3 regions of the Streptomyces sp. NPDC016845 genome follow, and region 1 is predicted to be linked to each of the others. Evidence: riboswitches for the same ligand, from Rfam matches in the RefSeq annotation. Region 1 holds a riboswitch; each other region holds the start of a gene.

Evidence for each region. A riboswitch is a leader RNA that binds a small molecule or an ion and turns the genes downstream of it on or off. The one in region 1 is predicted to bind S-adenosylmethionine.
Region 2: it holds a riboswitch for S-adenosylmethionine, as region 1 does, so the genes downstream of both, thrC (threonine synthase) here and ACH4RC_RS08415 (aminotransferase class V-fold PLP-dependent enzyme) in region 1, are expected to answer to the same signal.
Region 3: it holds a riboswitch for S-adenosylmethionine, as region 1 does, so the genes downstream of both, ACH4RC_RS41080 (GNAT family N-acetyltransferase) here and ACH4RC_RS08415 (aminotransferase class V-fold PLP-dependent enzyme) in region 1, are expected to answer to the same signal.

What each region holds. Positions count from the first base shown of each region.
Region 1 covers NZ_JBIRPI010000002.1:510,948-518,615, reverse strand. The annotation lists gene ACH4RC_RS08440 (NlpC/P60 family protein) at 1-379, opposite strand, end outside; gene ACH4RC_RS08435 (NYN domain-containing protein) at 679-2,037, opposite strand; gene ACH4RC_RS08430 (hypothetical protein) at 2,071-2,310, opposite strand; gene ACH4RC_RS08425 (rhomboid family intramembrane serine protease) at 2,412-3,146, shown strand; gene ACH4RC_RS08420 (Lrp/AsnC ligand binding domain-containing protein) at 3,153-3,434, shown strand; gene ACH4RC_RS08415 (aminotransferase class V-fold PLP-dependent enzyme) at 3,562-4,947, opposite strand; SAM riboswitch class IV at 5,189-5,306, opposite strand; gene trpD (anthranilate phosphoribosyltransferase) at 5,408-6,472, opposite strand; gene ACH4RC_RS08405 (cytochrome bc complex cytochrome b subunit) at 6,607-7,668, opposite strand, start outside.
Region 2 covers NZ_JBIRPI010000021.1:142,077-149,744, reverse strand. The annotation lists gene ACH4RC_RS33985 (ROK family protein) at 1-142, opposite strand, end outside; gene ACH4RC_RS33980 (ABC transporter substrate-binding protein) at 384-1,598, shown strand; gene ACH4RC_RS33975 (DUF3263 domain-containing protein) at 1,609-1,836, shown strand; gene otsB (trehalose-phosphatase) at 1,908-2,783, shown strand; gene ACH4RC_RS33965 (trehalose-6-phosphate synthase) at 3,057-4,445, opposite strand; gene ACH4RC_RS33960 (hypothetical protein) at 4,475-4,780, opposite strand; gene ACH4RC_RS33955 (glucosyl-3-phosphoglycerate synthase) at 4,820-5,767, opposite strand; SAM riboswitch class I at 5,944-6,098, shown strand; gene thrC (threonine synthase) at 6,117-7,436, shown strand; gene ACH4RC_RS33945 (MoaD/ThiS family protein) at 7,541-7,668, shown strand, end outside.
Region 3 covers NZ_JBIRPI010000044.1:16,581-24,248, reverse strand. The annotation lists gene ACH4RC_RS41100 (ribonuclease domain-containing protein) at 1-2,653, opposite strand, end outside; gene ACH4RC_RS41095 (hypothetical protein) at 2,943-3,455, shown strand; gene ACH4RC_RS41090 (trypsin-like serine protease) at 3,604-4,839, shown strand; gene ACH4RC_RS41085 (hypothetical protein) at 4,949-5,263, shown strand; SAM riboswitch class I at 5,317-5,403, shown strand; gene ACH4RC_RS41080 (GNAT family N-acetyltransferase) at 5,414-6,052, shown strand; gene ACH4RC_RS41075 (hypothetical protein) at 6,218-6,697, opposite strand; gene ACH4RC_RS41070 (hypothetical protein) at 6,784-7,104, shown strand.

The DNA.
Region 1 (7,668 bases):
CGAGGTAGTCGTCCGGGTCGGAGGAGAGGAAGAGCTGGACGGAGGGGTCGATGCCGCCGGAGCGGTACTGCTGGCTGGCGAGCGAACCCAGGCCCGTACGCAGCTCGTTGAGGTCCTCCTGGCCGCGGGCGACCTTGTCCTGGAGTGCGCCGATCTCCTTCTCGAGCTTCTGCTGCTTCTCCTTGGCCCCGTTGTAGAGGTCGGTGGCTTTCTCCGCCTCTTCGTAGAGCTTGTCGACCTTGGCCTTGACCTCGGCCTTGTCGGCCTTGGGGGCGGCGTTGGCCGCCTGCGAAGTGAGTGCCACGGCAGCGGCGGCGGTCGCGGTGAGCACGGTCACGCGGGTGCGGCTCGGCTGCTTGGGTCGACGGTGGGACGCCACGAAGGCGAGCTCCTTCTTCCTCCAGCCGCCCACGATCACCCGGTGGGCGGTGCCCCTCCACTGTCACTCACCTCATGTGAGTGATCACCCGAGCGGAGGTTCGAGCTGACCATAGTGATGTTCTTGTGATCAGTTCAAATCCTGACGAGCAAAATCTCGGCCGTTCACTGAGTTCTTCACACACAACTCACGTGCAGTGATGTCGTTTTGACGCACGGTTGCGTAAAGGTTTCGCCAATCCGGGCATACGGAACGGACGTTGCGGGAGCGACGTAAGGGGCGCCAAGGGCTTTAGGGTGTCAACCGCGCGAGAGCCGCTTCAGGAGCATGACCGACGCAACCGGACGCGCGCCCGCCTTCGCGACGCCGTCGGCGACCTCGCGGTCCGTGGAGACCACGATGACCGGCCGGCCCGGCGGCTCGGCGCGCACCAGCTGGCGAATCAGTTCATCGGCCGTGACGCCCGCCTTGGAGAACAGCACCCGCACCCCGCGCGGCGGCGCGAGCAGCACGGGCGCGGCCAGCTCGGCCCCGTCGAAGACACAGGTCACCTCGGCGCCGGTCTGCGCCGCGAGCTGGGAGAGCGAGCCGAGCAGGCGCAGCCGCTGCTTCTCCAGGGGCATCGTGGGATACCCCGTCTTGGTCACGTTGTACCCGTCGACCACGAGGTGGGCCTGCGGCAGCGCGAGCAGCTGGTCGAGGATGGCCGGGTCGTGCTCGTGCAGGGCGCGCGCCGCGATGTCCTTCGGCGTCATCCGGCCCGGCTCGACGGCGTCCACGGAGTCGGCGGGCCGTGCGGAGACCGGCGGGAGGGCCAGCTCCCTGCGCAGCCCCTGAGCGGCCTCCAGGACCGTGTCGAGCAGCAGCCGTACGCGCATGTCCTCGACGCTGCGCCCTTCCCGGGACGCCCGGCGCGACGCCTCCAGGTTCGCCTCGGCCTCCCCGAGCCGCGCCTTGAGCCGCCGCGTCTCGCTCTCGGCGGCGGAGACCTGCGCCTGCCCCTCGGCCCGTACGGCGTCGGCCTCGGCCTGCGCCTTGCGCACGGCGGCCTCGCCGCGCTTCACGTCGCTGAGGGCGGCGCGCAGCTTGCGGTGCACGGCGTCGGTCTCGCGCTTGGCGGCGTCGAGCTCGGCGCGCAGCCGCTCGGTCTCGGTCCTGGTCTGCGTCTGCGCCTCGGCGAGCCGGTCGCGCAGGGACTGGAGTTCGGCGCGGGTCTCCTCGTCGATCCGCTCGGCGTCGGCCCGCTGAACCTCCTCACCCGCGGCGGTGACCAGCTTCACCCAGCCGACGGGGCGCAGCACGTACGCGGCGGCGGCCACGTCGAGGGGGTCGGCGGCGGGCGGCGGCGCACCGGCTTCGATGGCCTGGCACAGCTCGGGCTGCGCCTCGCGGAACCGCTCGGCGATCCGCTGCCGGAAGAGCGTCTCGCTCTCCACGGCGGCAGCCATCGCGTTGCCCGCGAACTTCATCCGCCGGGTCGGGGTGAAGCGCGCGTACTGGCGCAGCTGCGGCGGCAGTTCGCCGACCGTGAGACCGCCGAAGCCGTCCGAGACGATCTGCACGACCCGCCGCCGTACGCCTTCGGGCAACGGCCGGTCGAGCACCTCGGCGGCAGGCTGCTCGGCGTGCCCGGCCTCCCCGCCCGTGCTCTCCACCATCCGTCACCCCAAAGTCGCTGTGGGCCGCCCCGGTCAGGAGTCGGCGCCCGGCCTGTCCACAAGTTCCACCTGGTCGACCGCGTTGCACCAGCGGCAGCGGACCGACTCGATCGTCTCACTGACCACGTCGCGCTCCTCGACCTTCGGCTCACCGGCCAGGTCCAGGTGCACGTACTCCACGACCTGCGAGGAGCGGGTCACGTCGAACCGCGTCAGGTTGCCGCAGAGCGTGCAGCGCCAGCGGGTGGTGGCGGTCGGCAGGGGAACCGTCATCGGACTGTCGCCTCCGTGGTGCGTGATGCTTGCTTTATTGCCCGTAACCCTACGGCCTGCCGTGCACCGCCCGCTCCCCGCCTTGCGTCATGCTCTCCTTCATGATCGGCAACGGACGCGGCGTGATCGGCAGAGCGACCGCTTTCCTCAGAGGACATCCGGCTCCGGTCACGTACGCGCTCATCGCCGTCTGCTGCGTGACCTTCGTGCTCTCCCCGTCGTCCGGGCTCAACCCGTCCTACGGCACCGGCGACCATCTGCTCACCGCCCAGGCCGCCTACTTCGAACGCTGGGGCGTCCTGCCCGCCGAACTCTTCACCGGATCACCCCGCGCCGCCCTCACCCCGGCCACAGCCCTGTTCGTGCACGGCAGCTGGGTCCACCTCCTGGGCAACATGCTCTTCCTCTATGTGTTCGGGGCGATGGCCGAGGAACGCATGGGCCATCTGCCGTACGCGCTCTTCTATCTGATCAGCGGCTACCTGGCACTCCTCGGGTACGCCATCGCGCACGCGGGCTCCGAACAGACCCTGGTCGGCGCCTCGGGAGCGATCTCGGCGGTGCTCGGAGCCTTCCTCTTCCTGTTCCCCGACGCGCGTGTGACGAGCGTCTTCCCCTTCCTCCTCTTCCTGCCGCTGCGCTTCCCGGCGTGGGTGGTGCTCCCGTTCTGGGTCGCGCTGCAGTGGGCCGCCGCCTACCAGGACAGCCAGGGGCCCGGGGTCGCCTACCTCGCCCACCTGATCGGGTTCTCGCTCGGGTTCCTCTGGGCGTGGGTGCGGTATCGGGGCCGGGCTAAGGTGAAGGCAGCCCCAGCCACGGCCACCGAGGGAGACTAGCCAGCCGTGATCACCGCGATCGTGCTCATCAAGACCAGCGTGGACCGGATCCCCGAGATCGCCGAGTCGATCGCGGCGCTCGAGTCCGTCAGTGAGGTCTTCTCCGTCACCGGCACGTACGACTTGATCGCCATGGTCCGGGTGGCCCGGCACGATGATCTTGCCGAGGTGATTCCCGGCAGGATCAGCAAGATCCAGGGGGTCGAGGGCACGGACACGCATGTGGCTTTCCGGACGTACTCCCAGCATGATCTGGAGGCCGCGTTCTCCATCGGGCTGGACAGCTGAAACCCCGCCCGGGGGCGCGGGGAACTGCGCGACCGGCCACGACGAAAGCCGCGGAAGCATCTGCTCGGTGCATGAGCAGACGCTTCCGCGGCTTTCTCGGTGGCCGAGCGCGCAGTTCCCCGCGCCCCTAGGCGGCTGGGACGCAGCGGCCTTCTTCGGTGCGGTAGGTCCAGGCGGCGCCATCGCGGACCAGTTCCTTCACCGCCGCGACGAAACGGTCGACGTGCTCGTCAGGGGTGCCCGCGCCGAAGCTGACCCGGATGGCGTTCAGCGACTTCTCCCCCGGCGCCGCCTCCGGCGCTCCGCACTCTCCCTGGGTCTGCGGGTCGGACCCGAGCAGCGTCCGCACCAGCGGGTGGGCGCAGAACAGACCGTCCCGCACCCCGATCCCGTACTCCGCGGAGAGCGCCGCGGCGAAGTGGGAGGAGTTCCACCCCTCGACCACGAAGGAGAGGACGCCGACGCGCGGGGCGTCGTCCCCGAACAGGGACAGCACCTTCACCTCGGGCACCTCGGCGAGCCCGTCCCGCACCTTCTGGATCAGGTACCGCTCACGGGCGACCAGGCTGTCGAACCCGGCCTCGGTCAGCGCCTTGCACGCGGAGGCGATGGAGTAGACGCCGATGACGTTCGGCGAACCGGCCTCGTGGCGGGCTGCGCTGTCGTGCCACTCCACATCCACGCCGCCGTCGACGCGCCGGGCGACCTTGCGGGAGGCTCCGCCGCCGGCCAGGTACGGCTCGGCCGCGCGCAGCCAGTCGGAGCGGCCCGCGAGCACGCCCGAGCCGAAGGGCGCGTACAGCTTGTGCCCGGAGAAGGCGATCCAGTCGACGTCCAGCTCCTGGACGGAGACCGGGTGGTGGGGCGCGAGCTGGGCGGCGTCGAGCACGATGCGGGCACCGTGCGCGTGAGCGGCCGCCGCCAGCTCGCGCACCGGCCAGAGTTCACCGGTGACGTTGGAGGCGCCGGTGACGCAGACGAGGGCCGGGCCGTAGGGGTCGCGCTCGGCGAGCGCCCGCTCCAGGGTGTCGACGGCCTGGGCCGGGGTGCGCGGCGCGTTCAGGTACGTCACGCGGGCGTCGCGCCAGGGCAGCAGCGACGCGTGGTGCTCGGTCTCGAAGACGAACACCTGGCAGTCGGCGGGCAGCGCGGCGGCGAGCAGGTTGAGCGAGTCGGTGGTGGAGCGGGTGAAGACGATCTGGTCGCCGGCGCGGCAGCCGAGGAACTCGGCGACCGTGGCGCGGGAGTTCTCGAAGAGGTCGGTCGACAGCTGGGAGAGGTAGCCGGCGCCGCGGTGCACGCTGCCGTAGTACGGGGCGTAGGCGGCGACGTCGTCCCACACGCGCTGCAGGGCCGGCGCGCTGGCGGCGTAGTCGAGGGCGGCGTACGTCACCTCGCCACCGGTGACGAGCGGCACGGTCACGTCGCGGCCGAGCACGGGCAGCGGCGCGCCACAGGCGGGGTCGACGGCGGACTCGGCGGAAACGGTGGCGGTGGTGGTGTGAGCGGACATGGCTGTCTCCCGGCAGGACAAGTCAGGGCGTGGCGAAGTGGCGTACGGGCCCGCACGGCAGCCGTCGGCAACAGCTCAACGGCCGGAGGACGTACGGGAGTTGACCTCTACGCGGGGCGCGGACGCGCTCACGCGAAGGGTGAGGGTGGTACTGGAGAACGGGGCCGAAGGCCCTAGCACATTCGCTTGCTCACGAGACTGCTCCCTCAAACGACCCAGGACCCCTGGAGAGTTCGCGAGGGGTCCGCGCTTGCCGCGAGCCTTGCTGCTCGCGGCCTGGTCTTCACCCGGGGCACCCCGCCACGGACGGAGGGTTGCCGGACAGCCGGCCGGGGCCGATCACGCTGTCACTCATGACCTTGAAAAGCATCCTGCCATACGTTCGGGATACGGCAAGAGCGCAGTCCGGTCTCTGAGACGACTCGGACTGCGCTCTGCGTCACACTCGTACCCCTACGGCTCAGCGGTTGGTGGCCGCCACCCATCGCTCCAGGGTCGCCTTCGCCGCGCCGGAGTCGATGGACTCGGCGGCGCGGTCCATGCCGGCCCGCAGCTGCTCGGCGAGCGTCCCCGTGCCGGGGCGTACGGCGACGAGGGCGGCGGCCGAGTTCAACAGCACGGCGTCGCGCACGGGCCCTCGCTCCCCGTCGAGCAGCCGCCGCGCGACCTCCGCGTTGTACGAGGCGTCCGCGCCGCGCAGCGCCTCCACCGGGACCAGGTCCAGGCCCACGTCGCGCGGGTCGAAGGTCTCCTCGCGCACGGTGCCGTCGCGGACGATCCAGACGCGGGAGGTCGCGGTGGTGGTCAGCTCGTCGAGGCCGTCGTCGCCGCGGAAGACGAGCGAGGAGTTGCCGCGCTCGGCGAAGACCCCGGCCACGACGGGCGCCATCCGGGCGTCGGCGACCCCGACGGCCTGGGCGCGCACCCGGGCCGGGTTGGTGAGCGGGCCGAGCAGGTTGAAGACGGTACGGATACCGAGCTGGCCGCGCGCGGCGCCCGCGTACCGCAGCGCGGGGTGGAACTTCACGGCGAAGCAGAAGGTGATGCCCGCCTCCTCCGCGATCTGCGGGACCCGCGCGGGCGTCAGCTCCAGATTGACCCCGAGTTTCTCCAGGACGTCGGAGGCGCCCGAGGCCGAGGAGGCGGCGCGGTTGCCGTGCTTGACGACCTTGACGCCCGTACCTGCGATGACGATGGCGGACATCGTGGAGATGTTCACCGTCTTGGCGCCGTCGCCGCCGGTGCCGACGATGTCGACGGTCTCCCCCGGCACCTCGATGACGTTGGCGTGCTCGTACATCGCCCGTACGAGACCGGAGATCTCCTGGACGGTCTCGCCCTTGGCGCGCAGCGCGACCACGAAACCGGCGATCTGCGCCTCGGTCGCCTCGCCCCGCATGATGCGGTCCATCGCCCAGGCGGTGTCGTCGGCGCTCTGGTCGCGGCCCTCCAGGAGGCCGTTGAGGACGGAGGGCCAGGAACGGCCCGCCGCGGTGTCGCCTCCAGCGGGGTGCAAAGCGCTCATGGCCGCTCCAGTTGTGTCAGTGGGGTTACGCGGCTCCACCTTATCCAGCGCCGGGAACGGCAAAGAGCCCCCGTCCAGTGCCTGGACGAGGGCTCTTGCCGTGGCGGACAGCTGTCGGCTCAGCCGATCATGGATCAGTGGTGGCCGTGGCCGCTGGTGATCTCCTTGTACTCCTCCGCGGTGGGCTTGGGGATCTGGTTGTTCTCCCCGTAGAAGCCCTTCGACAGCTTGGCGCGGGTCTTCTGCAGACGCGACTGCTTGCGCTCGACACCGTTCTCGTCGACCGCCGGGCCGAGTTCGAGCGGCTGGTACTGCTCGTGCGCGGTGAGCGCGTGCAGCGCCTCGGCGTCGAGCGGCTCGTGGACCTCGATGAACTCACCGTGCGGCAGGCGCTTGATGAGGCCGGACTCGCGTCCGTGCAGCACCTTGTCCTTGTCGCGGCGCTGGAGGCCGAGGCAGATCCGCTTGGTGGCGATGAAGGTGAGGACCGGCACGACGAAGAAGCCGATGCGGACGAACCAGGTGATCGAGTTGATCGACAGGTGGAAGTGCGTGGCCCAGAGGTCGTTGCCACCACCGACGAGCAGGACGAAGTACCAGGAGATCCACGCGGCGCCGAACGCCGTACGCGTCGGGACGTTGCGCGGGCGGTCCAGGATGTGGTGCTCGCGCTTGTCGCCGGTGACCCAGGACTCGATGAACGGGTAGACCGCGATCGCGACCAGGACCAGCGGGAAGATGACCAGCGGGACGAACACACCCAGGACGAGCGTGTGACCCCAGAGGTTGATCTCCCAGCCCGGCATCGTACGGATCAGGCCCTCGGAGAAGCCCATGTACCAGTCGGGCTGGGCGCCGGTGGAGACCTGGTCGATGCGGTACGGGCCGATGGCCCAGATCGGGTTGATCGAGGCGATCGCCGCGACGGCCGCGATGACACCGAAGACCAGGAAGAAGAAGCCGCCCGCCTTGGCCATGTAGACCGGCAGCAGCGGCATGCCGACGACGTTCTTCTCGGTCTTTCCGGCACCCGCGAACTGCGTGTGCTTGTGGTAGAAGACCAGGATCAGGTGGGCCACGAGCAGGCCGAGCATGATGCCCGGCAGCAGCAGGATGTGGACCGAGTAGAACCGCGCGACGAAGTCGCCGCCGGGGAACTCGCCACCGAAGAGGAAGAACGACAGGTACGTGCCGAC
Region 2 (7,668 bases), on a different contig from region 1:
CGAGTATCGACTCGACCACCGCGTCGGGGCCGCGTTCGCGCATGGTCGCCCGGCGCGCCTGATGCAGCAGCGTGCCGTCCGCCCCGACCAGGGCGGCTTTCATCCCGGTGCCGCCCACGTCCAGGGCGATGACATGTTCCACGGGGCACAGTGTCGCGCGAACACCCTTGAGAGGTCTAGTCCATTCGCACGATCTTGCGCGCGAACGGCCCTGTTTTCCGGCCCGGGCGCGGGGTGGTGTAGACCTTATGTTCGATGCCGGGTGACCCCCGGCACCGATGCAACGTACGACACGTGACACACGACGTGACACACATACGAGGGTGGGAACAGCGGTGCAGCGGTACATCACCGGTCTGACGGCGGCAGCGGTCGCTCTGGGTATGGCGGGCACGCTCACCGCCTGCGGCGGCTCCGGCTCCGGCGACGTCACCCTGAAGCTCGTGGCCGCCGACTACGGCGACTCCAAGGCCAACAGCAGCCAGAAGTACTGGGACAAGCTGGCCGCCGCGTACGAGAAGGACCACCCGAACACCAAGGTCGACGTCGACGTCTACTCCTGGAACGACGTCGACGCCAAGGTCAAGACCATGGTCGACGAGGGCCGCGCCCCCGACCTCGCGCAGATCGGCGCCTACGCCGACTACGCCGCCGCCGGCAAGCTCTACCCGGTCAGCGAGCTGCTCAACGTGCCCACCCAGGCCGACTACCTGGCCCAGTTCGCCGACGCGGGCAAGGTCGACAGCATCCAGTACGGCATGCCGTTCGCCTCCTCCACGCGCCTCCTCTTCTACAACAAGAAGCTCTTCAAGGACGCGGGCCTCACCCCGCCCACCACCTGGGACGAGCTGGAGGCCGACGCCAAGGCGCTCAAGGCGGACGGGGTGAAGATCCCCTACGCGCTGCCGCTGGGCCGGGAGGAGGCCCAGGCCGAGACCATGATCTGGATGCTGAGCGGCGGCGACGGCTACACCGACGACGTCGGCTCGTACACCATCGACTCCAAGCAGAACGTCGCCACGTTCGAATGGCTGAAGAACGACCTCGTCGGCAAGGGCCTCACCGGGCCCACCGCGCCCGCCGACCTCAACCGGGCCGGTGCCTTCGCCGCGTTCGCCAAGGGCGAGGTCGGCATGCTCAACGGCCACCCCACGCTGATGCGGATGGCCGCCAAGCAGGGCGTCGACTACGGCACCGTGCCGCTGCCGGGACCTGACGGGCAGGCCGCGTCCACCATGGGCGTCGCCGACTGGATGATGGCGTTCAAGCAGAACGGCCACCGCAAGGAGGTCGGCGACTTCCTCAACTACGTCTACAGCGAGAAGAACGTCCTGGAGTTCTCCCGCGAGTACGACCTCCTGCCCGTCACCAACAGCGCCTCCGAGGCCATGTCCGCCGCCGACCGGGACAAGAAGCTCTGGCCGTTCCTGGAGAGCCTCGCCAACGCCGAGATCTACCCCGTCGGCAAGACGTCCTGGGCTTCCGTCAGCGCCGAGATCAAGGACCGGATCGGCACCGCTGTCTCCCCCGACAACAGCGCGGGCGCGGTCCTCGGCCGGATCCAGAACCAGGCGGCGGCGGCGGAAGCCGCCGAGTAGCGTGGCGGGCATGGACTCCCTCGGCGAACGTGAGCGGGCGGTGCTCGCGTTCGAGGGGCGCGGCTGGGAGACGCCCGGCGCGAAGGAGCGCGCGATCCGCGAAGAGCTGGACCTCGCGCCGGTCCGCTACTACCAGCTCCTCAACGCCCTCCTGGACGATCCGCGGGCGCTCGAACTGGCGCCGGTGACGGTGAACAGGCTGCGGCGGGTACGGGAGAGCCGGCGGCGCGAACGCTGAGACCCTCCGGGGTGTGCCGGGTGTGTCGCGGGCCATGATTAGCGGGGCCGCCTGTGGATAAAGTCGACCGCATGGGCAGCCATCGCACGGACGACCACCGGGACGATCACCCGGACGACCTTCCGACCCCTTCCACCGCCGCCGGGCGTGACGGCCTCGCCGCCATCGTCGCCCGCCCCGGGCGGAGCGTCATCGCCGTCGACTTCGACGGAACGCTGGCGCCCATCGTCGCCGACCCCGAGCAGGCCCGGGCCCACCCCGACGCGGTCCCGGCGCTCGCCGCGCTCGCCCCCCGGGTGGCCTCCGTCGCCGTCATCACGGGGCGGCCCGCCGGGGTCGCGGTCCGCCACGGTGGCTTCGCCGGTGTGCCCGGCCTCGAACACCTCGTCGTCCTCGGGCACTACGGCGCGGAGCGCTGGGACGCGGTCAGCGGTACGGTGCGCGCGCCCGCGCCGCACCCCGGAGTCGCCGCCGTCCGCTCCGAACTCCCCGGCGTCCTCCACGAGGCCGGGCTCTGGCACGACACGTACGTCGAGGAGAAGGGGCGGGCCGTCGCGGTCCACACGCGGCGTGCGGCGGATCCGCAGGGTGCGTTCGAGACCCTGCGCGCCCCGCTCACCGCGCTGGCGGCGCGCCACGGTCTGGTGGTCGAGCCCGGCCGAATGGTCCTGGAGCTGCGCCCCCCGGGGGTCGACAAGGGGGTGGCCCTGTCGGAGTACGTCCGCGAGGTGGGCGCGGAGTCGGTCCTGTACGCGGGCGACGACCTCGGCGACCTCCCGGCCTTCGCGGCGGTAGAGAAACTCCGCCTGGACGGCGTCCCGGGCGTCCTGGTCTGCAGCGGCAGCGCGGAGGTCCCGGAGCTGGCGGACCGGGCGGACCTGGTGGTGGACGGCCCGGGCGAAGTGGCGTCCCTGCTCGCACATCTGGCCCGCAACATCGCGCACTGACGGGCCGGGCGCGCGTAAGCCGTGGCTGCTCGCGCAGTTCCCCGCGCCCCTGAAGCATGCGGCTCCGCCGCAGCTCCATAGGGCGCACGTCACGCACGCCCCCCTGAGATGGCGCACGAAGTGCGCATCTCAGGGGCGCGGGGAACTGCGCGAGCAACCACGGCGAGAGCCGCACCCGAGAGCGATGGAGTGGCGCACGGAGTGCGCGTTCCAGGGGCGCGAGGAACTGCGCGACCAGCCACGACGCGACCCGCACCCGGCCAGACCAGGCGCTCAGTCCCGCAGGGCCGACAGTTGGTCCAGGAACCACTGACCCGGGGGGAGGGCCGTGCCCGCCGAAGCCAAGCGCTTCGTACGCTCCGCCCGCTCGTCGAGGGACATCGACAGCGCCGCGGCCAGAACCTCACACGTGCCGCTCACGTCGTACGGGTTCACGACGAGCGCGTCATCGCCCAGCTCCTCGTAAGCCCCCGCCTCCCGGGACAGAACCAGTACGCACCCCTCGTCGGAGACGACAGGCACCTCCTTCGCGACAAGGTTCATGCCGTCACGGATCGGGTTGACCAGGGCCACGTCCGCCAACCGGTACGCCGCCAGCGACCGCGCGAAGTCGTCCTTCACGTGGAGGACGACCGGCGTCCAGCCAGGCGTGCCGAAGCGCGCGTTGATGGACTCCGCGACGCGCGACACCTCGGCGGTGTAGTCGCGGTACACGGCGAGATCCTGCCGCGAGGGGTACGCGAAGGCGACGTGGACGACCTTCTCGCGCAGCTCCGGCCGGGTCTCCAGCAGAAGCTCGTACGCCTGCAGGCCCCGCACGATGTTCTTCGACAGCTCCGTGCGGTCCACCCGGACGATCACCTTGCGGTCCGCGCCCACCTGTTCCCGCAGCGCGGCCAGCCGCTCGTCCACGTCGGGACGGCCCGCCCGCTCCCGGAGGAAGTCCGCGTCGGCGCCGAGCCCGTGCACCCCGATCCGCGTTCCGGACGTACCACCGAGGATGCGCGTAGCGCAGTCGGTGAACGCGTCCGCCCAGCGCCGGGTCAGGAAGCCGAGCCGGTCCGCGCCGAGCATGCCCTGCAGGATGCGCTCGGCGATGTCGTCCGGCAGCATCCGGAAGTAGTCGACGGGCGCCCAGGGCGTGTGCGAGAAGTGCCCGATGCGCAGGTCGTCGCGGAGTTCGCGGAGCATGCCGGGGACGAGCGTGAGGTGGTAGTCCTGCACGACGACGGTCGCGCCGGGCGCGGCCTCCTCGGCGAGCGCTTCGGCGAAGGCCCGGTTGTACGCCTCGTAGGAGGCCCACTGGCGCCGGAACTCCGGGCCGAACGCCGGCTCGAGAGGCGTCTGGTACAGCATGTGGTGCACGAACCACAGCACGGAGTTGGCGACGCCGTTGTACGCGTCCGCGTGGATCTCCGCGTCGATGTCCAGCATGCGCACGCCGGGCTCCGACACGCCCCGCCGTACGGCTTCCCGGTCGCCGTCGGTGAGGGCCGAGCAGACCCACAGTTTGTCCTTGACGACGCTGAGCGCGGAGACCAGTCCGCCACCGCCGCGTTTCGCCTCGATGCCGGCCCCGTCGGCACCGTCCGTCAGGACGTACGAGACGGGGCCGCGGTTGGACGCGACGAGAACCTCAGCAGCACCTTGCGTGGAAGCCATATGGGCACGCTAGCCCGGTCGGGGAGGGTTCAAACGCGCCGACGGCTGCGTGCCGCCGCGAGGGCGAGCGCGCCGAGCCCGCACAGCGAGATACCGAGCCCGCCGTAGAGCCACAGGCGTGAGCCCTGTCGGCGTCCGGACGCGGTGGGCGCCGGGGGTGACGCCGGTGATGCCGCGGGCACCGGTGCCCGCGGCGCCTTCTCCACCACCGCGTAGCGCTCGGCGAAGGGTTCCACGACGGCGGAGGCGGGGGCGGCGACGGTGATCAGCGTCGCCGCCGCGGTCACCGTCGCGGCGAGCGCCGCCGTGCCCCGCAAAGAAAGTCTGTGCCACATAAAGGGGCAATGTAGACAGAAAGCATGATTAACCCACGGCTATGCGACGCGACGCTCCGCATACTCACCGATCTCGGCCATCGGCGGCCGCTCCACCGTGTCCACCGCGTACGTCCGTGGGACGAAACCGCCCTCGCCCCGCTCGAACTGCGTGAGCTCGGGCCGCACCAGATGGCCGCGCGCGAGTCGCAGCTGGGCCGTGCGGTAGATCGCCGCCGCCATCCGGCCGAGCGCCAGGCCGTCCTGGTGGCGGTGGATGCGGACGCCCACGTCGACCTGGGCGAGCGCGTCCAGGCCCACGGTGTGCAGCGCGTCGACGAGCAGCCCGAGCTCGACCCCGTAGCCGACGGGGAACGGGAGGCGTTCGAGGAGCGACCTGCGCGCCGCGTACTCGCCGCCCAGGGGCTGCACGAATCCGGCCAGGCGCGGCCAGTGCAGGTTCAGGATCGGGCGCGCCATCAGCTCCGTGACCCGGCCGCCCTGGCCCGCCGCCCCGCCCAGCGGGCGGTCGTACATCGCCTTGACGAAGCTGACGCCCGGGTCGGTCAGGAGCGGTCCGACGATCCCGGAGACGAAGTCGGCCGAGAAGTCCTTCAGGTCGGCGTCGACGTAGCAGACGATGTCGCCGCTCGTGACGTACAGCGAGCGCCACAGCACCTCGCCCTTGCCGGGCTTGGCCGGGATGCGCGGCAGGATCGTGTCCCGGTGCACGACGCGCGCCCCGGCCGCCGCCGCGACCTCGGCGGTGCGGTCCGTGGAGCCGGAGTCCAGGACCACCAGCTCGTCGACGAGCGGCACCGCCTCCGTCATCAGCTCGCGCCGGATGACCGTGACGATCTCGCCGACCGTCGCCTCCTCGTCGAGCGCGGGCAGCACGACGCTCACCGTCAGGCCGGACGCGCGCTTCGCCGCGACCAGCTGGTGCGGCGGGCGGTCGGCCACCGACCAGGAGCGCCGCTCAAGCCAGCGTTCGACTTCTTCCAGCACGGTCTGGGGCTCCTTCATGGACGTGTACGGGGCGGGTCGGTCCGGGGATGTGATCCATCTCGCGGTGCGGACGACTATCTCAAGGGTCCGGGCCTTCGGTTACAGTCTTGAACAAGGCCGGTGACCATCGCATGCCGGGGTCGCCGCCCGCATAACTGCCACACACAACCGAATACCGCTCATCCAGAGGGGCAGAGGGATACGGCCCGTTGAAGCCCCGGCAACCCTCCAGCCGGTCTCGTACGCACACCGCAGTGCGCTCGCGAGGCTCCCGGCTAGGGAAGGTGCCAAATCCGTCTCGCGGCGAGATGCGCCGCGAGGAAGATGAGGAGAAAGGGCCTCGCCTCTCATGGCTGTACAGACTGTCGCCACCACGGACGCCACCGCCGCCGCCGCGGACACCACCGCCAAGGCCGTCGATCTCGGCCCCGCTTCCGGGCTCTCCTGCCGCGAGTGCGGCACCACCTTCGACCTCGGCCCGATCTTCGCGTGCGTCGAGTGTTTCGGGCCTCTGGAAGTCGCGTACGACCTTCCCGTCGGCGACCCCGAGGCGCTCCGCAAGAAGATCGAGGCGGGCCCGGCCAACGTGTGGCGCTACGCCCCGCTGCTGCCCGTCCCGGCCGACGTCGCCGAGAAGCCGAACCTGAACCCCGGCTGGACCAAGCTCGTCAAGGCCGACAACCTCGCCCGTGAACTCGGCGTCGAGCAGGGCAAGTTGTTCGTCAAGGACGACTCCGGCAACCCCACGCACTCCTTCAAGGACCGCGTCGTCGCCCAGGCCATCGAGGCCGCGCGCGCCTTCGGCTTCACCACCCTGTCCTGCTCCTCCACAGGCAACCTGGCCGGCGCCGTCGGCGCCGCCGCCGCCCGCGCCGGCTTCCGCTCCTGCGTGTTCATCCCGCACGACCTGGAGCAGGGCAAGGTCGTCATGGCCGGTGTCTACGGCGGTGACCTCGTCGCCATCGAGGGCAACTACGACGACGTGAACCGCTTCTGCTCCGAGCTGATCGGTGACCCGCTGGGCGAGGGCTGGGGCTTCGTCAACGTGAACCTGCGCCCGTACTACGGCGAAGGCTCCAAGACTCTGGCCTACGAGATCTGCGAGCAGCTGGGCTGGCGGCTGCCGGACCAGCTGGTCATCCCGATCGCGTCCGGCTCGCAGTTCACGAAGATCGACAAGGGGCTGCAGGAGCTGATCAAGCTCGGGCTCGTCGAGGACAAGCCGTACAAGCTGTTCGGCGCCCAGGCCGAGGGGTGCTCGCCGGTGTCGGTCGCGTACAAGGGCGGCCACGACGTCGTCCGGCCGCAGAAGCCGAACACCATCGCCAAGTCCCTCGCCATCGGCAACCCGGCCGACGGTCCTTACGTGCTCGACATCGCGCGCCGCACCGGTGGCGCCGTGGAGGACGTCGACGACGAGCAGGTCGTCGAGGCGATCAAGCTGCTCGCGCAGACGGAGGGGATCTTCGCGGAGACGGCGGGCGGTGTGACGGTCGGCGTCACGAAGAAGCTGATCGAGGCGGGGCTCATCGACCCGGCGCTCACCACGGTCGTGCTCAACACGGGTGACGGTCTGAAGACGCTGGACGCCGTCGCCGAGTCCTCGCAGGCCACGGCGACCATCCGGCCGTCTCTCGACGCGTTCCGGGCCGCTGGGCTCGCCCAGTAGGTTCCCCCGCCCCGCCCCGCCCCTTCCCGAAACCGGGGGCTCTGCCCCCGGACCCCCGCTCCTCGAACGCGAACGCCGGAGGGGCTGACAGCTGAGGTGACCGCATGAGCGTCAACGTCCGGATTCCGACCATTCTCCGCACCTACACCGGCGGGCAGGCCGAAGTCGCCGCCGAAGGCGGCACGCTCGGTGAGGTCATCGCCGATCTGGAGAAGAACCACACCGGGATCGC
Region 3 (7,668 bases), on a different contig from region 1:
TGCGGGCGGCCGCGGATGAGGCCTTGGCGCTCTTGGCGCTGGTCTCGGCGCGGTCGGCGGCCTGGTCGGCCTCCGTTGCGTAGCCTTGGGCTGCTGTGGCGCTCTTTCCGGCTTCGACCTTGGCCGTCTGTGCGTCGGCTGCCGCGTCGTTGGCCACGGCAGCGGCCTCGGCGGCGATCCACCGGTTCTGCTGGGCCTTGGCCGCGATGCCTTCGCCTTCGGCGATGAGGCGCTCGACCTGGGCTATGTGGGTGCTGGCGAGTTGGTCCTTGCGGTCGGCCATGTACTGGCCGGTCTCCACGAAGTAGTGGACCTCGTCGGCCGGGGCGAGCAGGGTGATCTTGGCTGCGGCCCGGACCTCGGGGCCGCCGTCGTTGTACAGCTTGGTCGCCGTTGCCCGTTCGTCGCTGTTGCGGGCGCTGTACTGCGTGTTGTTGAGGAAGGTGAGCAGGGCCTGGGTGCTGCCGTCGAGCAGGGCCTTCTTGGCCTGGTCCTGCATGGCGGGGCCGCCGTCGTTGGAGAGCTTGGTGACCTCCGCGCGGTAGTAGCTCTCGGCGGTCTTGTACTGGCCGGTGGCGTAGAAGTCCGCGATCTGCTGGTCGGTGCCCGTCAGCGCCTCGGTGGCCGCGGTGCGCACGGCTTCGTAGGGGCTGGTGGACTGGAGGTCGGCGACCTGCTGGCGCCGCTCGCTGGCGATGGCGTTGTCCCAGCCGGTGCGGAGGTACTCCAGGACGTCGGCGTCGGTGCCGGACAGGGCCTGGGCGGCGGCGTCCTGGCGCCAGGAGCCGAAGTACTCCAGCGCCCGCAGCGCGACCTCGCGGCCCTTCGCGGCAATGGCCGCCTCGTCGGCGCCGGGCTGCGCCAGTTCTGCCGCGAGAGCGTGAACGTCGTTGCCGATCGCCTCTCCGTCGACAACGGCCTTGGACACATCGGAGGTGAAGACGTCGGCGTAGGTCTTCTGTGTCTTGGCGCGCTCGACGGCCGCGTTGGTGCGGGTGGCGAGATCCTCGGCCTCGGTCTCCCGCGCGATGGCGAAGGTCTTCTTGGCGGTGGCCACCGCGGCGCTGGCCGCGTTCGCGGCGGTCTTGGCCGCCGCGGCCTGCTTGGTGGCTTCGGCGGCCTGGTCGGCTGCCTCACCGGCGTGTTCGGCCGCCTCCTCAGCTGCATCGGCCGCATTGTCCGCGTGCGTGGCAGCGGAGTTGGCGGCGTTGCGGGCCTCACTCGCCGCTGCGGCGGACTTGCGTGCGAGCGCCTCGGCGGCGGTGGCCGCACGATTGGCCTCGTTGGCGTGCCGGCGCGTCTCGGCCGCGGCCGCGCGGGCCTCGGCGGCCGAACCGCCGGCCGCTTCCGCATAACCGGCTGCCTCATCGGCAGCGTCGGCCGCGGCGTTGGCGTTGCCCGTGGCACTGCGGGAGGCGAGGGCCGCCTCCGCGGCCGCGAGGGAGGCCTTGCCGGCCTGCTCGGCAGCCTTGGCTGACTTCCTGGCCAGCGCGCCCGCGTCGCGGGCTTCCTTGGCCCGGTCGCGGGCCGCCTGTGCCTGGTCCTTGTCCTTGCCGGCAGCGATCGCCGCGTTGGAGGCGCGGGTGGCGGCGTTGGCCGCGGCCGCGGCGGCGCTCGCGGTCTGTGCGGCGGCCAAGGATGCGCGGCGTGCGGAACGGTTGGCCGCGTCGGCCGCGCCGATCGCCTGCTGGGCGGCGCTCGCCGCGGCCCGGGCGGCATCGGCCGCCTGCTGGGCCTTCACGGTGGCGCGCTTGGCGTCGTTCTTGGCGGCCTGCGCCTCCGTGGCGGAGCGCCTGGCGGCCTCCTCGGCCAGCGCCGCGGCCGCGACCGCCTTGGCGGAGGCCTCCTTGGCGGCGTCGGTGGCGTCCTCGGCCTGCTGGCCGGCCTTCTCCGCCTGCTCGGTCAGCTGCGCGATGGTCGCGTGCTCCTGGTCACGGTCGCGGGCGACGAACTGCCCCACGTCCAGGAACTCGGTGATGTCTTCCGGGGTCCCCAGCAAGGCCAGCCTCGCGGCCGCCTTCATGTTGGTACCGCCGGAGTTGTACAGCTTGGTGGCCTCGACGCGATCGTCGGTCTGCCGCGCCGTGTACTGGCCGTTCTCGAGGAACTCCTTGACGTCCTCCGAGGCCCCCAACAGGGCAGCCTTGCCCGCGTCCTGCACTGCGCTGCCGCCGAGGTTCACCAGCCGGGTCGCCTCGACCCGCTGGTCCACCTCGTTCGGGGCCTTCCACCCCTCACCGAGGAAAGCCTCCAGGTCGGCGGGTGTACCGGCCAGGGCCCTCTTCGCGGCATCGCGCACCGCGGAGCCACCGGCGTTCAGGACGCGCGAGGCGTCCACCCGGTCATCGATCTCCTCGATCGACGGCACCTCGGTCAGGAACGCCCGGATGTCCTCGTCACTGCCGAGCAACGCCTGCTCTGCAGCTTCCTTGACGCCGGAGCCACCACCGAGCCAGTAACCGACGGCCATCCCCCGGTTCGCCGGGGGCTCGGCGTCGTCCGCGCTCGCGGTCGCGGTGCCAAGAAGGCCGGCCGTCAGCGCGGCCGAGAGCACCGAGGCACAGACAGCACGGGAGGCGAAGCCCTGCGCGCGTCCTATTCGTTGCGGATGGTCGTTGCGTCTACGCCGTGCGGGCGGAGATGACTTGTTCACCTGTAGACCTTTCCAATCTCAAAGGCTGATTCCACCCAAAATTGAGATCAGAGGGCTATTTAAGCACCTATGTCTGTCTTCGATGGATTGCCTGAACGGGATCGCGGAAGCGAACGTGCCGGGCCACCCCCGCGACCCGCACTCGCCAACGAAGCGCCAGGCAGCGGGGATCCGTTGGAGACCGATCACGCCGCCGTGGATCTTACCTGTGATGTACATGTGCTTATCTTGTGTAAATTGAGGTACCTCATTCCGCCTCGCGGCGCACTCCCGACCCTGAGAGAGACACATGGCGATAACCCCTGCCCGGAAACTGCTTCTGGGCTTCCTCACCGCGATGGCTGTGGCCGGGCTGGGCGCCACCGCGCTGGCCGCCCCGCAGGACTCGCCCGCAACGCCCCGAGCAGCGTCCGAAATGCCGACTCTCGTCGAGGACTTCGCCTACCCGGGCGCCGACAAACTGCTCCAGGAACGCGGCATCACCCTCAAGCGCGGCGACGGCCACATCATCCTCACGCCCATCACCGACGTGAACGAGTGCGTCTCCGACACCGCGAACCTCATGGTCGAGTCCCACAAGGGCAAGTTCTGCTTCAGGTCCAACGCCAAGAGCGGCTACCTCACCCTCGAACTGCCCGACTCCTTCAACATCTGGACCGGAGCCCAGCCGGTGAAGGCCACCTTGACCGCCGACGGCAAGAACACCGTGGTCAACGCTCCCGCCAACGACCTGACTGGAGTCGGTGAGTCCGGCGACACCGGCGTGCGCTCCGTCCTGGTCGAACTGCGCATCTCCGCCTGAGACGGCACCACCTCCACCTGCAGGCTTCATCACCTGCGCACGAGAGACCCGTCCGGACGGCACCTACGACCGGACCCGCGGCGGGCCACCTGTCACGCCTCAGCCATCCGTCTTCGAGGCAGCGCAGACCAGATCAAGGAAGTGTCACATGTTCAAGCCCCACCCGCGCACAGCGCTGACCAGCACCGCACTGGCGGCCGCCGTCGCCTGCGCCACGCTCACCGGCCCCGGCGCCCAAGCCCTCACCGGCTCCGCAGCGACTGGCCAGACCGCCGCGTTCACCGCGCGGATCGACATCGGTGACAACGAGAGCACCTGCTCCGGTGTCCTGGTCGAATCGCAGTGGCTGCTCACCTCCGCCACCTGCTTCTCCGCCGACGGCCACCCCGCCGCCGGCGCTCCGGCCAAGACGACCAAGGCCACCATCGGCCGCACCGACCTGGCGTCCGCCGCGGGCCAGGTCCGCAACGTGGTGCAGCTCGTCCCGCGCACCGACCGCGATGTGGTCCTGGCCCGACTGGACAAGCCCGTCACCACCGTCGCCCCGGCTCCCCTCGCAGGCCAGGCCCCGGCAGCCGGCACCACCGTGACCGTGGCCGGCTACGGGCGGACCAAGACGGAGTGGTCGCCGCTGAAGCTGCACACCGGCACCTTCACCGTCGGCGCCACCAGCACCAGCGACCTGCCCCTGACCGGTCAGAACGGCGCCACCATCTGCGCCGGCGACACGGGCGCCCCGGCCGTCACCACCGTCGGCGGCAAGACCGAACTCGTCGGCATCAGCTCCCGTTCCTGGCAGGGCGGCTGCTTCGGTACCGACGACGCCGAGACGCGCACTGACGCGCTCGATGTCCGCGTCGACGACCTGGCCGGCTGGGTATCGGCCCATGTGGCGCGCTGGGGCCTGAAGGCAGAGGCCAACGGCAAGTACGTCGCGGGCGAGTTCAGTGACGCGGGCAACCAGCAAGGCAAGCTTCGCGCCCGCAGTGACGCCCCCACCGGCTCATGGGAACAATTCGCCCTGCCTGCCAACGGCACGGACGGCGGCGTAAGCCTGCGCTCCCAGTACAACGACCTCTACGTGAGCGTCGAGGTCGAGGATTCCGGCAGCCACGCAGGGATGCTGCGGGCGCGTGCCACCAGCGCGGGCAGCTGGGAACGGTTCCAGCTTGAGCGCCAGAGCAACGGAAACTACGCCCTCAAGGCGAGCAAGAACGGCAAGTACGTCTCCACCGAAATCAACGACAGCGACACGGACAATGGTTTGCTCCGTGCCCGCAACGACACCGTCGGCGCCTGGGAACGATTCACCTTCACCCGCGCGGACAACTACCCCACCGCCTCGCGCGACACCGTACAGCCCGGGCCGCTGCCTGCCTCCTGACGGCAGTCTGTGAAATAACCCGGAAGGGGCGCGGAGACAGATGCCCTTGCTGTGACGCCTTAGACGAAGTCTCGCGGTTCAGCAGGGGCGCCTGGCCGAGTGCTGGGATGTGTCGACGACGCCTGAGGTCTGGTTCTGGAGCGCCGAGTTGATGGACGCCGCCGTTGAACGTCCGGCTGTCGGTCAGCTCAAGGTCGAAGTCGCGCGCGTCCCTGCCGATCGGACGCCCGCCGCTCCGGCCGGTGATCACCCGGAAGACGGCCAGTTGGAGACGGTCGACCGACCGACGGCCATCAGCGCCCGGTTCATCGACACGCTGCCGCGCGAGCGCAACGGAACCTCCGACTCCTTCTTTGGGCGGGCGACTGTCGGCGTGGTGTCGCGCGGGAGTTCCCTCACGGCCGCGGCGATGACGGGCCACTGAGCGGTGACGTCCCGGTCCTTGACTGCGGTGGATGGAGAGGTAATGATCGTCGGCGTTCATCCAGAGGACTTGAGGGACCTGGCCCCGTGACGGTCCGGCAACCTGCGACAGCAAGGTGCCAACGCCAGGAACGATGAGGAGTGGCCCCGCATGCAGCCTTGGTTCGTCGTCCCCCCGCTCAAGGGTTCCCTGGTCAGACTTGAGGCACTTTCCGATGACCATGCCGAAGATCTCGCTCGTGCGGCGGAGGAGGACCGCAGCAGCTTTTCTTTCACGCTCGTCCCACGCGCCGAGCAGGTTGCCGGTTACCTGAAAGCCCAGTTCGATCGCGTGGCGCAGGGCCTTGTTCCCTTCGCGCAGATTCGTCAGAGCGATGGGCGCGCCGTGGGCTGCACGGCGTACTGGGACCCGCGGTACTGGCCTGGCGGCAGTCGGCTGCGTGCTGTGGAGATCGGTTTCACCTGGCTGGGTGCCTCGGCGCAAGGCTGCGGCATCAATGCCGAGGCCAAGATGCTGCTGATGCAGTACGCGTTCGAGGAGTTGGGCGTGGCGCGGGTCGACCTCAAGACCGACGCCCGGAACAAGCGGTCGCGTCAGGCCATCGAGAACCTCGGAGCTACCCATGAGGGTGTACTGCGGAACTGGTCGATGTCCTGGGCGCCGGGAGAGGACGGCCGGCTGCGACATTCTGCTATGTACTCCGTCGTCAGCACCGAATGGAAGACGGTGAAGGACGGCCTCCTCGCCCGGTTGGCTCGTAGCCAGGGCACGTCGCCACAAGGGTTGTGAAGTCTCGTGGACGAAGTGGTGGGCGTGAGGGTGTCGCGCACGCACAGCGGATGAATGAATGGGCTGCCGCTGCCCGGACCTTCGCGTCAACGCCGGGGTGCACCGAGGGCGTCGAGGCGTTCGCCAAAACCTACGGTGCCACGTTCCCGAAGACAGTCGCGAAGATCACCGAAGGCCGGGACGAGTTCCTGGCCTTCTACGACCGCCGGTCGAGCACTGGATCCGCCTACGGACCACGAACCCGATCGAGTCCACCTTCTCCACGGTCAAGCTCCGCACCAGGGCCACCCAAGGGGCGGGCAGCCCGGCGGCCGCGCTCACGCTGGTGTGCGAGGTGGTCGAGGCCGCCGCCCAGCCGGGATAGCGCGCGATCACCAGCGACCACCTGGTGCCCCTGACCCGCGCCGACGCCCGCTTCGAGAACCTCGTCCTGATCGAGCGAGAGGAACAGGCCGCATGAGCTTCCACCACATCCAGCAGAACTCTGACGAGCACGGTCCCTTCGCGATCTACCTCGACGAGCTGCAGCACGTCGCCGAGGCGGACGAGGCCGACCTGGTCAGCGACGTGCTCAGCGACCCGGACCAGACGATGGCCCAGTCCGCCGTGGTGCGGCACCTGGACCGCCGCGCCGCCGACCTCCACCCCGGTCCCGCCTATGAGGAATGGGCGTGGGCGATGGCGGGGGCCACGACCGGCCATCCGTTCCTGGCGCAGCGCCTACGGGAGTCGTGTCCCTGTTCCGCGCCGTCACGCTCAAGCTGCCCTGGCAGCCGGACGACCTGCTCGCGACGTCCAACTGGCTCCAGCTCAAGACCGCCGCCGGGACGAACATCGAGGCCATCGAGGTCCTCGCCGAGTCCGGCCGGACCAAGCGGATCCGTAACACCGCCAGGACCGTCCTCGACCGCCCTGCAAGAACTGAACTGAACTCAGTTCACCCACAACTCTTGACTACTCCTCTTCGAGCAGTCGCCATCAACCCAAGAAGGATCGCAACCACGTTGAGGAATCATGTGGGCGGCGACCGTGCCCGCCGTCATCAGCCGTAGAAGGGTCGCGCTTCGTCCTCTGACTGGCCGGGGAATCACGTGCGCGTTTCGACGTTGAACTCAGCGCACGCGCGTTCCGGTCATGACCGGATGCCGCCTGGTGCCCGAAGCGACCTGACGAGCGGGCCGCGAGCCACGGTGGCGCGGCTGGCACCCGAGACTGTTTGCGCCGCGCCGCGCTGACAAACGGCGGCAGGCAGGTGCTCAGCGACGTGCGTGCAACCCAGGCGCGGCAGACCGGTGCCGCTACTCCCCCACCCTGTGCTCACCGGCCACCGAGGCCGCCGGGGCAGCCGTGGGCGTACTCGGGCGGCGTCGCGTGCAGTGTCCCCGGTCGCCAGCGAAAAGGACGCAAGCCCGCGGGTTGGCTCGTCGATGTGGGAGGCGCGTCCGGTGAAGTCCGGCGGAGTCGCGGGCGGTTGCGCCGGGCCGAGTCTGCCGACGGGCCGACGGCAGACTCGGCCTGCGGCACAAGGGCTCCGCGAGCATAGGGGAGGGCGCGGAGGATGCGCTGGTGGAGTCGGCCAGGCACTGCCGTGCCCCCAGCACTGGGGGCACGGCAGC